DNA from 4 places in the Paenibacillus sp. J22P90 genome. Region 1 is predicted to be linked to each of the others. Evidence: riboswitches for the same ligand, from Rfam matches in the RefSeq annotation. Region 1 holds a riboswitch; each other region holds the start of a gene.

Region 1 (3,124 bases):
AAACATCTTATAAGAAGACAGGATTTAGATTAGCAGTTGAAATTAATGAATATGAAGATATCCGATTTAATACCAATAGACATTAGTTTATCCTCCTGAGATCGACCAGAAGAAGGTTACACATAATTCTATTAGCTAGGCATACCAACAGTCTCATAAGGTTTAGGCAACAGTCTACATATATTTTGACACAGACTGTTGTTCATATTGCTACCATACGTTTCTGAAAAAAACAAAAAAACCTTGAATTATCAAGGTTTAAGATCATCTATACGCGCCCGATACGATTCGAACGTACGACCTACAGTTTAGGAAACTGTTGCTCTATCCTGCTGAGCTACGGGCGCATAGTATCGTCATTCTAACATGAGATGTTTTGGGGGTGCAACCATTTTAGCCCAAGGACAAAGTGAAGGTATCTCGCAAGGAAAGTATACAGTGAATAAAGAATAGGTTAAGCAATCATCATAATCGATGACTAAACCCATAGAGAGAAGGTGCCATATGGAGCATCGCCCCGTGGTTCAATTTCCCAAGTCCAAAGCAGAAACCATCCTTGATGTCATCTCACTTGTAGTCATCGTAAGTATAATCGCTTATGTCGCCTACGTGTGGCAGGACCTGCCTGAGCGGATTCCGACGCATTTTAACGGTAAAGGGGAGATCGATGGTTGGGGGAACAAAATGAGCCTAATTGCCTTGCCACTCATAGGCATCATTGTTTATGCTGGCTTGACGCTCCTAAGCAATGTCCCGCACGTGTACAATTATCCGACGTCGATTACGCCTCAGAATGCCCGTGAACAATACCAGAATGCTCGCTTATTTATGAACAGTTTAAAAGCGGTGATTGTGATTCTGTTCGGCTTCATTGAATGGTCTATTGTCCAAAGCGCCAAGGAGGGCAACGCCGATCTGAATTGGTGGGTGTTGGGCTTCATCCTGTTGATGCTGTTTGGCACGATCATCTTTTTCATCGTTCGTTCGATACAATTAAAGTAAAATGAGGGGCCTTAAGCCCCTCATAACCCCTAAGCTTTTCCCCGTAATTTCCGGAAAAATTGCGTCAGCATCGTCGAACACTCCTCTTGCAAAACGCCACTGACCACATCGACACGGTGATTGAACCGGTCCTCCTGCAGCAAGTTCATCAACGTCCCCGCACAGCCAGCCTTCGGATCGACTGTACCGTAAATAACCTGCGGAACACGCGCTTGTACAATCGCACCTGCACACATCGGGCAAGGCTCCAGCGTCACATAGAGCTGGCAGTCCAACAGACGCCAAGCCTGCAAATGCTCGCTCGCTTGTTTAATGGCAATCATCTCGGCATGGGCAAGAGGATCTAGGGTTGTTTCACGCAAATTGTAGCCGCGGCCAATGATTTGACCTTGATGGACGACGATTGCGCCAATCGGGACTTCGCGGATAGCTTCAGCTTTTAGCGCCTCGCCAATCGCTTCTCGCATCCAGGGAATATGTTCATCCACAGGGGGACACCTCGCAATAATATTTTATCCACATGTGAATAAAAAACAGAACAAATATTCGTTGTTAACAAGCTGTGGATAACATTGTGTATAACTTATAAACCTGTGGATATTTCATCCACTACACATTCATACAATAAAAACATCGCCCATGCAAGGATTTTAGTTGAAAGAAATATAGGGGCTACGTATAATGGTGATAACAGTGGGTCTTTTAGACCATAATGACGATCTTACATACGATGACATAGCAGGGTTCGACAATAGCAAACTTGTTGAAAAGCAAGGACGCAAAGCTGAGGGTCTACGGTTCTATTGAACTATGGCAGCCTGGTTACCGAAAATCGATGCATAATAATTGATTAAGGTGAGGGACTGCTTCTTTATTATGGAGCAGTCTCTCTTTGTCTATTTTGTGCGGAGAAGTTGTATAAAATCCATTTGTAGAAGGAGAGGTGTTGGTGCACATGGCGATGAAACAGGATGCGTTGAAACGGTATGGGAGTAAAGAAGGATATGATGCAGAAGTATTGATCGATTCCAAAGCTGTTCTGGCTAAGGACGATTTCGTGTCGACAGGTATTCTTACCTATGCGCAAGGGGACATCATCGAGATTGAAATGCCGGAATATGATGTGTTTCAGCTTGGGGATAAAGCGAAAATGACGTTATATACGAAATCGGGTCTGTTTGTTTTTCAAACAACTGTCGTAGCGAGGGAACCTGGTTCACTCATTGTGATTAATCCACCTGAGAATCGGAAAAAGTTTTCGGAGAAGCGGGAATTCCCGCGGGTAGAAGTGAAAAATACGGGTCAAATTATCGGTTTTCAAAACATCACACAAAAAGAGCAGCATGTCCTTGAAAATCCGATCGAACTCGCGATTAAAAATATCTCAATGAATGGAATTGGGTTTACCATCAATGATAACTCCATGATCGATGGGATTCTTCATAAAAAGTGCCTCCTCCAAGTCGAGTTGGATTTAGGCTTTGAGCTGCCGTGCAAGTTGGAAATTATACGGAAAGAAAAGCTGGAAGACAGCTACTATTACGGGGCTACTTTCGAAAGCTATCCAGAGGAACAAAGCAATGCGCTGCGCGGGTTTATCCTGCGTAATCAGATCGCAACTTACTTCGAACAGAAGCGTGATGACGAGTTCAAAAAAGCAATGGAAAAAAAGTCTGCAGCCAATCAATAGCTTGCAGGCTTTTTTTTGCCCTCCAAGTACTATATAATAAGAAGGATGATTTTCGAAAATTAAGGAGTTGTAACGACAATGGCTTTGAAAGCAGGTATCGTCGGTCTACCGAACGTAGGAAAATCGACATTGTTTAATGCAATTACACAGGCGGGGGCAGAATCTGCGAATTATCCGTTCTGTACGATCGATCCGAATGTTGGGGTAGTAGAAGTACCAGACGAGAGATTGCAGAAGCTGGTGGAAATCGTGGTGCCGAAGAGCATCGTTCCGACAGCCTTCGAATTCGTTGACATTGCGGGTTTGGTTAAGGGTGCGAGCAAAGGCGAGGGCCTTGGGAATAAATTTCTTGCACACATCCGTGAAGTTGATGCGATTGTGCATGTTGTACGTTGTTTTGAGGATGATAATATTACTCACGTTTCTGGGAAA
Region 2 (3,124 bases), on a different contig from region 1:
ATCTCTTGTGCCGTGTTCCCAATGCGTAAATCCAATTTATACGAATCTCTTTCGGCGCGATATGTTTCCTGAATGAAGGTGAGTCCGAGTAACTCCACATAGAAATGCTTAGAAATTTCGTAATTCGAACTAATAATCGCAACATGATGAATTTGCTTTAATTCCATTCTGTGACACCTCCTTACAAAGAAAAACCGCATGCTGGGCTGCACCCATCCTGCGGCTTATCTATCTATTCTAACCTGCTGCTTGCATCGTTTCAACAATTTTACTCAAAATCTCATCCGCCTGCTCATAAGCCACCTGGCATGTTCCTGCAGCCTGATGACCGCCTCCGCCATGTTGAAGCATCAGATCACCAATGTTCGTCTGTGCGGTACGATTAATTATGCTGTGACCGCATGCGAATACGCAGTTTTGTTTATTTCGGCCATCTACGATCCAAATGGATGTGTTTTGCTCCGGATAAAGTGCATAAACCATGAAACGATTGCCTGGATAAATGGTTTCCACATCGCGAAGATCCGTAATAATCACATTACCTTCCACCCGCGTGTACGTTTGCAGCATATCCCGATAGAGCGCGTCCAACTCAAAGTATCGACTAACACGCTCCTTCACGTCCGGAAGCTCCATAATTTCACTAACGGATTTCGTTGCACAATGCTCAACCAGATCCTCCATCAACTGATAGTTGCTGATGCGGTAATCCCGATAACGCCCTAACCCAGTACGAGCATCCATAATAAAAGAAAGCAAATCCCAGCCGCTCGGATTCAAAATATCCTCTTTGCTAAACTGCGCGGAATCCGCTTTGTCTACGCCTTGCATAATATCATCGATATCGCCGAAGGTTTCTTTTCCGCCATAGTAATCATACACAACTCTCGCTGCGCTTGGAGCGATCCGCGTTTCCCCCTTAAATTCGACGGCTTCCCCCATCCGTGTGAGCTCACTGGAGTGATGATCAAACCATAGCCCACACCCCGGTACATAAGGGACATTCGCCAAAATATCGTTCTCAGAGACCTCGATCAGCCCGTCCTGCATATCTTTGGGATGGACAAATTTCATTTCATCCACCATGTTTAATTGTTTGAAGAGCATTGCACATACTAAACCATCGAAATCGGAACGTGTGATCAATCTCATATGCTATGCATCTCCCTCGACATAGTCCCTAAGAACTACTAATTGTAAGTATTATATCAGCTAGTGTCGATTCGTGACAACGAGAAAATCTCTAACTTTTGTGCGAAAAAAAGAGCGATTCACCTAGATAGGTTGAACCGCTCTCAATTTGGATGAAAGACATTGGAAAAGTCTTGTGACGAAGCCTTCGATTTGCGCCATTGGGGGCATTTTCACAGAAAGCTTAACTTCACCTTTCCAGTAAAAAATGAGAATGCTATTGTTTCTTCCGTGAAACATTTCGACATCCCAACAAGCTTCGTTGAGCGCATATTCTTCACGGTTGATCATGAGCTTAGGTCCATCCATCGATGGCACCAAACGCGCAACATGGTTACCGCATAACGATGTTGCCTTCTGTTCCTCATGTAATTGATTGTCCGATTTCATGCCGCTAGGGCCTCCTTAGTGCAAATTGTTCATTTTTTTCGCTATGACAGAGAAAAACCCCCACCGTAGTGAACCGACTAGAGGGGTTCTAAAGTGAATTCCCAATCGTTCGGCGGCTGGCTGGCTGCTTGTCCTGTGCAGGAGAAGTAAAGCCCCTGTAGCTTTGCGTCGCTGGCTTTCGCCAGTTTTGCCTTTGTCGTGAGTACTTGCAAAATCTGTGAAGTTGAGTCTACTAAATCATGACTTCCTATACTTCAAGGATAAGGGATGATGATTTGAAATCGAATAGTGCGGAGGAACTATTTTTACGAAATTCATCAAAAAGTTTGCATTTTCGACGATATTTTCACGTTTTTTTGACGTTTTGTGCCTCTCCAATAGAAAATTGATCCAACCAACGATAAAACTGCAATGATCATAAATAGTGTTTGACCACCGTAGGATACGAGTAAAAAGCCGCCAATCCAAGGTCCCATAAAATGGCCGATGTTCGTTAACGTTTGAGCACCGTAATAGGTTCCACGCATATGCTCAGGCGCCAGCTTATCAATCAGCATGTTAGCCGCAGGATAATTCAAAATTTCACCGAACGTGAAGATCGCCATCGAGACGATGAGCCAAGCTAACGAATGTGACAAAGCGAAGCCGAAATCACCAATCGCAAACATCAAGTTTCCAACGACGATGGCTGTTAAAGGTGAATACTTTTCCGCCCATCTCCCAAGGGGGATCTGCATCGCGATGACGACAATGGCATTGGCGCTCATGAGGATCGCAAACATTTTGACCCCATCTGCAAAATCCCTCTGAAGGTACTGTGACAACGTCACCATAACCTGAGAATAACCGATCGCTCCGATAATGCCACCGATAATGTATAAACGGAAGGTCATATCCTTACGAATAACATCCCACGCCGAGCGGAAAGTAATAATGGATTTCTTTTCGCCTTCGATTTTTTTAATGCCGAACTTAATGAGAAGTGCGTAAAGTGTGATCCCATAGATCAAATAGATAATCCCTGTAAGCAAAAAGGGCAAGGCTCCGTTCATTGTCGCAAAGAATGCGCCCAGTAGAGGACCTACGGCCACACCGACGTTAATCGCCATGTAGCGGAGTGAGAATACTTGCCTCCTTTTGGCCGGCTCCGTTAAATCTGCCATTAGCGCTTGCGATACAGGCTCATAGAATGAGCGGCATAGCCCATTAAGCATATTGAGCAGCATAAACAGGACAGGTAGTTTTACAACACCGAAGCCTAAGAAAACGAACCCCCATCCAAAGAGAGCAGCGAGCATGATCACTCGTCTTCCAAATCGGTCTGACAGCGTGCCGCCAACAAATCCGCCGAACGTTCCGGCTAAAGCGCCCATTCCAATCACGATACCAATGAGTCCGGGGCTCATATCAGAGTGCTTGGCCAAATAAATGGCTAGGAACGGTAAACTCATTGAGGAGGCAGCTCGAGCCATCACAGTACCTAAGATTAGCGTATGTACAATGGGATGATAGGATTGAAGAAAATGACGCATACGATTCATTA
Region 3 (3,124 bases), on a different contig from region 1:
GACACGCCAAGCTTAACTGTTAATGGTGTTAAACAAATGTAACTGCTATGTTTGGGAGAATGATTGCTCAGTCGTCTTCATAATGTCATTCAATTTATCACTTAGCGCACCTAATAAATCCGCTAACTGCGACGTTTTGCAAATGAGCTGATCCTGCTGATCAGTCCGCTTGCTGACGGATTTCACGTTCTTCGCCAGCTGTGTAGAAAGGTGCGAAATTTCCTCCATCGTCACGCTGAATTGCTGTGTGCTTGCGGAAACCTGCTGGGATGCTCCGTTAATATCTCGCATTTGTACGGCAATAGAATGAACAGCTTTGGCTATATGTTCAAAAGCATGCCCTGCTGCAACAACAGCGTCATTTCCGTGCTCGAAGGTCACAATAACCCGATCCATAGAAGCGATGGATGCCTCATTATTCGATTGCACATCTTGAATGAGATCAGCGATCTGTTTGGCAGAGGAACTCGTCTGCTCGGCAAGCTTCCGGACTTCACTGGCTACGACGGTGAAGCCTTTGCCATGCTCTCCAGCACGCGCAGCCTCAATGGCAGCATTCAGCGCCAGCAGGTTCGTACGTGAAGCGATATCTGTAATCAAGTTAACGATTTGGTTAATTTCTTCCGAGCGTTCGCCAAGTACTTTCACCTTTTCGGCAGTCGTATGTATCGTGTTATTCATCGATTGCATTTGGTGGACAGCCAATTGGATCAGTTGATTCCCTCTTTCCGCTTCCTGCGCGGCTTGGTTAGAAATTTCGGATACATTGGACGAATTCTCTGCGATGAGTGATGTATCTTTTAACATTTCAGTTACAGCCGTTCTGCTCACTTCTACCCCTTGCTCTTGATGGATTGCCGCTTGCTCAACTTTTTGCATCGTTTGAACGACTTCAGATGTTAAGCGATTCAATTCGGAGGATTGCACCGAAAGTCCATTGGAATTCATCCTTACTTCCTGCGAAGTATCAAAAAGTCGACCGATGATGTCTTTCACGGTTTGCTGCATTTTATCGTTTTGAGCGGATTCGAAGGCTTTAGTTGCCATTCGGCCTGAGACGATTTGGTAAATGACTGCTCCAATAAAGAGAATCACGAACACTAAGTGAATGGTAACCATTGAAAACGCATACACTTTTGCCCCATATACCAGTTCTGGAAAGAAGAGATAGCCTAACAGATGCTGTGCGGCAAATAACACGGTGCTGAACAAGAGTAGTTTAATGTTGTCATAATACATCAGAATGGCCAACACCATGAAAATTGAAAAATGGTACTCAACCATACCTTGCCCCCCAGCAATAATGGAGAAGCTGCAAAAAGTGAGTGATAATGTATGTAGGAATGGCAGCCAAGCATGATCTTTGTGGAACATGTAGACAATGAAACTGAGACTAACAAGGGCAATAGGCAACCAAAATAACCATTGAAACAGGAACGATGATGTGGGAGAAGATGCTGTCAGTGCGTCATGATGCATGGATCCATGTGTAAAGCTTGATAGGCCATGTACGAGTAAAGCCAAGATCAGTGTTCCGATAACGATGAATTGCATGACACGTTTTTTTGCTCTCATGACAAGCTTCCCCCTAGAAAATGGTTGTTGATTTGTTACACAAAAAAAGACCACCCCGAATTAAGGATGATCCCTTCAAACTCGGCAACCTGTCAACCGTAGCATACAAATAGGTATGCGTTAGGCCATGGCTTTGCGTCTCATTGTTTCCAATGATTTGCCCTTTTCTATTAGGTTCGTTTTTCCAATAAAAACCTTACATCAATCACTCTCTGTTACTTTAGTCACATTACTTAAGTCACATATCCTATTGCTTATTATAGGTAGCAAACAAATTTGTGTACATAGCGATATTTGTAAAATTTTGTCGATTGTCAAAAATTTTGACCGCAATGAAAAAGACCACTCAGCGAATCGCTGGCAGTCTATAAATAACCTTTTTACTTTGAAAGACGGGTAAAGATCACATAGGAATACAGAACAGGTATTAAGGAACTGATGAGTATTGCCGCTATAAAGATGATGATGGCGATTGAGGGCATTACAAATGCAGCAATAAACGAAATCACTCCGCCCACCATCATCAGCGGACCGCCCAAACGATGTGTTTTTCTCCAAATTTCTTCATTGGCGAGCGTCCATGGTGTCCGTATGCCAAACGTATAGTTGGGCTTCACTTGCGTTAAAAAATTGCCCATCACGGTAAACAGCGCGCCTATCAAGATCATGGTGATTTTCTGGAAATCAAGGCTATACCCTAAGTTAAAGAAAATGATCGCCCAACCTACGACAGCTAAAAGGATGCTAACCCCGAACCGCGTCACCTCAAATGCCGCAGGAAATTTCTCGTAATTCGCTTTCTTTGGATCAACATTTCTCAATACCCGCATGAATAGCGGCAGCAAACCCAGCAGCACCAGCATGAGAAGCGACATTTCTTTGCTCATCGTACCGTTCACTTCATTATTCAGGTCAAAGTGGCTCGCCATCGTATCCGGAAGACGACTGTACAACACTAAGCCACCTATCGCTGGGGAAAGGCTAACCACATATAATAAAATCTCCTTCCATTTTTTCATGATTGTTCCTCCTCATCTTTTTTGTTAAGTATGTTAAACATCCATCCGATGACGTCTTCAACAACTGTGGTGTGCAAGGTATACATGATATGTTGCCCCTGACGTTCATCAAGTACAAGTCCCGCCTGTTTAAGCAGGTTCAAATGGTGCGAAATGCTTGGCTTACTAATCTTAAAATGATCAGCAATATCACCAGCATTCATACTCTTTTCTCGCAGCAGCTGTAAAATTTCACGACGAGTTGGGTCCGCTAGCGCTTTAAATGCCTCATTCAAATGGGTTTCCTCCTTATTTAGATATTTATCTAAATATATAATAAATTGTACGTTCTATTTTGCAACCTGTCAATTGGCAAGTGCCCTAATTCGTTTTGGCTATTAGACGATGTAGGTTTATAATAGAAAAATCATACTCATATCTCGCCTTTAGTCAGGATGAATCCACATGAACGATAAAATTGTAATGCCCGTTTGGACAATAGGCTTATTCATTGTTGTCATGAATACGACGATGTTCAACGTCTCGATTCC
Region 4 (3,124 bases), on a different contig from region 1:
GTTCTTTCAGAATTGTCCCTAATGTCGCACTCATGATACCCGCACCAATTAAGATGACGTCTGTTTTAGTTTCTCTGTTGCTCATTTTTACCATCCTTATACCCTAAAATTTGCAGAAAGGATGTAGGCGCCACCTGTTTTAGGCGCTACAGCAAGCCAGGGCGCGACCTAGTCATACACCTTTCTGGATCCATGATGAAACTTTCGATTAAAATATTACTTACTATTATAGATAGTTATTAGCGATACGACAAGAACTGCAGCGAAGAAGTCTTACACTCATGGGCAGGAGTTCATGTCCTTGTCATATTATGAGGAGACTTTTAGGGTACAATGGACTAGAGGCAAAGAAACACTCCAATTATTAGCAATAAAAAGTATGCCCAAATTCATTCAAAATAATAGCTAATTGACTCGCGATAGGAGTTAACTTGATTATGAAATCTAAATGGAAAGTCACTACTCTTCTAATTTTCAGTATGCTTTTCTTCATTTGCTTTACTCTAGTGGCTTCCATGATAAAGGGGCAGTGGATTGCAGCTTTTGACAGCACCATCATCTCATGGATTCAAGGGATGGAAATGCCATGGCTAACTTCCGTGATGCATGTGTTTACTTATATAGGTTCGACACCCGCTGTTATTGTCATTTTTCTTTGCAGCCTATTTATTCAATTTAAGTTCCTGCATCACCGCAAAGAAATCATTGTGTTTCTAATTCTGCTCGTTGGCACCGTAGGTTGGAATCAGCTGCTTAAAATCATCTATCAGAGAGAACGCCCTACCCTTCACAGGTTAATTGAAGAGACGGGCTACAGCTTTCCAAGCGGCCATTCCATGGCAGCCTTCGCCTTATACGCTTCACTAGCGTTTCTACTTTGGAGACATGTTCCCTCAAAGCTTGGCAGGACCGTGGTCATTTTGAGCAGCATAAGTATGATTCTTCTCATTGGGATTAGCCGGATCTATCTGGGTGTCCATTATCCAAGTGATGTAATAGGCGCTTATTTCGCTAGTGGATGTTGGTTTACGTTAGTCGTTTGGATCTTTCAGTGGTATATGGAGAATCGATATAACAAAAATAAGTCGAGTTAACAATAAACCTCAGCAAACACGGAATAGCCACTTTCCTAAGTGATTAAGCCGTGTTTTTTACCTATAAAGTAAAAAAATGGGCAGACTTTAACTTTCTTAATTAAATTCGACAAAATCCCGCTTTTATCGCTATATACAGGTATTTTTTACCTACTTTATAATAGTTAAATAGTAGTGGGTTTACTCGGTACTGAGCACAAATGAAGATCAAATCGAAAAGGCAAATCATCGGAAACGGTGAGACGCAAAGCCATGGCCTAACGCATACCAATTGGGATGCTACGGTTGACAGGTTGCCGGATATGAAGGGATGATCCTTTATTTCGGGATGATCCTTTTTTTGATGCCGGGAAAATAGTAGGAGGGCTCTCTGATGCACCATTCGCTAACGGATAGTTATAATTTCGTGCTTGTCCTGCTTTCGTTTGTAATTGCGCTGCTTGCCTCGTATACGGCTTTGAATCTAGCTCGTAAAGTATCTACTTCCGAAGGATGGCATCAGAAGAGCTGGATTATATGCAGTGCGCTCGTGATGGGCATAGGCATATGGTCCATGCATTTCATCGCGATGTTAGCCTTTCATTTGCCCAGTAACGTAACCTATGATATTTCGCTTGTCAGTATCTCCATTCTTGTGGCCGTCGGCGGCGCATTGGTCGGACTTCTCGTCGCCTTTCAAGCGAGCTCCATCCGCTCTAGGTTCCTTATTGGCGGTACCTTCATGGGCTTAGCGATTAGCGGCATGCATTATATCGGGATGGCTGCCTTGCAACATGTAACTATCCAATATAAGATATTACCTCTTACTTTATCTATTGTGATCGCTATATTCGCGTCCATAACGGCGCTTTACTTCTTTTTTAAACGAAACCATCACCGTCTACCCCTTAGCAGCCTTATTATGAGTATCGCGATTACTGCCATGCACTACACGGGGATGACGTCCGCTGTCATGACGTTTCCTGCCGTATCCCATCCGCATAGTGCCAAGGCTGTGAATATGGACTTCTTTGTAGTCGCCATGTATGTGGCCTTCGGAACCTTGCTCATCTTCGCAATCAGTTTTATTAGCTCCCTCTCCGTGGATCGGCGATTGGCTGAACAGATTGCGCTTAAAGCTTCTATTTTAGAATCAGCCATCGATTGTATCTTCATGTTCAAGTCACAGGGCTGGATCATTGAGTTCAATCCGGCAGCAGAAGCAGTATTCGGCTACACGCGCAAAGAAGCGCTGAAACGTACGCTATTCGATCTCCTTTTTCCTTTCGATCAAGATGGACAAGATGCCGCATCGCTATACCAGCTGATGAGTCAAAAAGCCGATTCCTTCATTGGCAGACGCTTTGAAATGACTGCGTACCGAGCAGACCGCAGCACATTTCCGGCTGAAATTATCATAACGAATATCGTCTATGGGGGGAGAACCATTTATACGGCCTACCTCCGGGACTTAACCGAAAAAAGAAAATCGGAAGAACTCATTCATCAATTAGCTTACTTTGATCATTTGACTGGATTGCCTAACCGTAATCAATGTAATGAACTGTTCCAGCATACTTTATCTCACGCACAGCGACACCATGAGACCTTCGGCGTTATGTTTCTAGATATTTATCGATTCAAATGGATTAATGATTCCTTCGGTCATCTGGTTGGCGATCACACCCTGCAAAAATTTGCTGCTTTACTCTCGAGTTGCTTACCTGAGAGTGGGTCCGTCTCTCGACTAAGCGGCGATGAATTTGTCATTCTGCTTCCCCAAGGGAATCCACATTCGATCAGAGAGCACGCCCAGAACATCATCGCATTGTTGGAGATTCCTTTTCATTTGGACATTGGAGATATTTACGTCTCTACGAATATCGGGATTTCCATGTATCCGTATGATGGAGATACGCAGGAGGAGCTGCTCAAACATGCAGACCAGGCCATGTATGCCGCCAAGGATCAGGGACGAAACACTTACCAATTTTTCCAGCATGATATGCGCATGAAAGTTCCTCACAAAATGGTCTTTGAACAATATTTGC

Evidence for each region. A riboswitch is a leader RNA that binds a small molecule or an ion and turns the genes downstream of it on or off. The one in region 1 is predicted to bind cyclic di-GMP.
Region 2: linked by a shared signal. The riboswitch ahead of AC58UX_RS07190 (hypothetical protein) and the one ahead of AC58UX_RS28105 (PilZ domain-containing protein) in region 1 are both predicted to bind cyclic di-GMP.
Region 3: linked by a shared signal. The riboswitch ahead of AC58UX_RS12220 (methyl-accepting chemotaxis protein) and the one ahead of AC58UX_RS28105 (PilZ domain-containing protein) in region 1 are both predicted to bind cyclic di-GMP.
Region 4: linked by a shared signal. The riboswitch ahead of AC58UX_RS28590 (sensor domain-containing diguanylate cyclase) and the one ahead of AC58UX_RS28105 (PilZ domain-containing protein) in region 1 are both predicted to bind cyclic di-GMP.

The regions. Positions count from the first base shown of each region.
Region 1 is NZ_JCAUAY010000011.1:165,355-168,478, reverse strand. It holds tRNA gene AC58UX_RS28120 (tRNA-Arg) at 274-347, opposite strand; gene AC58UX_RS28115 (DUF1648 domain-containing protein) at 520-1,002, shown strand; gene tadA (tRNA adenosine(34) deaminase TadA) at 1,032-1,469, opposite strand; cyclic di-GMP riboswitch class I at 1,746-1,832, shown strand; gene AC58UX_RS28105 (PilZ domain-containing protein) at 1,958-2,692, shown strand; gene ychF (redox-regulated ATPase YchF) at 2,771-3,124, shown strand, end outside.
Region 2 is NZ_JCAUAY010000002.1:526,771-529,894, forward strand. It holds gene gloA2 (SMU1112c/YaeR family gloxylase I-like metalloprotein) at 1-167, opposite strand, end outside; gene AC58UX_RS07185 (exopolyphosphatase) at 238-1,152, opposite strand; gene AC58UX_RS07190 (hypothetical protein) at 1,276-1,581, opposite strand; cyclic di-GMP riboswitch class I at 1,690-1,783, opposite strand; gene AC58UX_RS07195 (MDR family MFS transporter) at 1,899-3,122, opposite strand.
Region 3 is NZ_JCAUAY010000003.1:426,088-429,211, forward strand. It holds gene AC58UX_RS12215 (bile acid:sodium symporter family protein) at 1-42, shown strand, start outside; gene AC58UX_RS12220 (methyl-accepting chemotaxis protein) at 46-1,575, opposite strand; cyclic di-GMP riboswitch class I at 1,656-1,747, opposite strand; gene AC58UX_RS12225 (SdpI family protein) at 1,956-2,594, opposite strand; gene AC58UX_RS12230 (autorepressor SdpR family transcription factor) at 2,591-2,869, opposite strand; gene AC58UX_RS12235 (MFS transporter) at 3,039-3,124, shown strand, end outside.
Region 4 is NZ_JCAUAY010000012.1:75,756-78,879, reverse strand. It holds gene AC58UX_RS28600 (malate:quinone oxidoreductase) at 1-85, opposite strand, end outside; gene AC58UX_RS28595 (phosphatase PAP2 family protein) at 438-1,094, shown strand; cyclic di-GMP riboswitch class I at 1,304-1,395, shown strand; gene AC58UX_RS28590 (sensor domain-containing diguanylate cyclase) at 1,468-3,124, shown strand, end outside.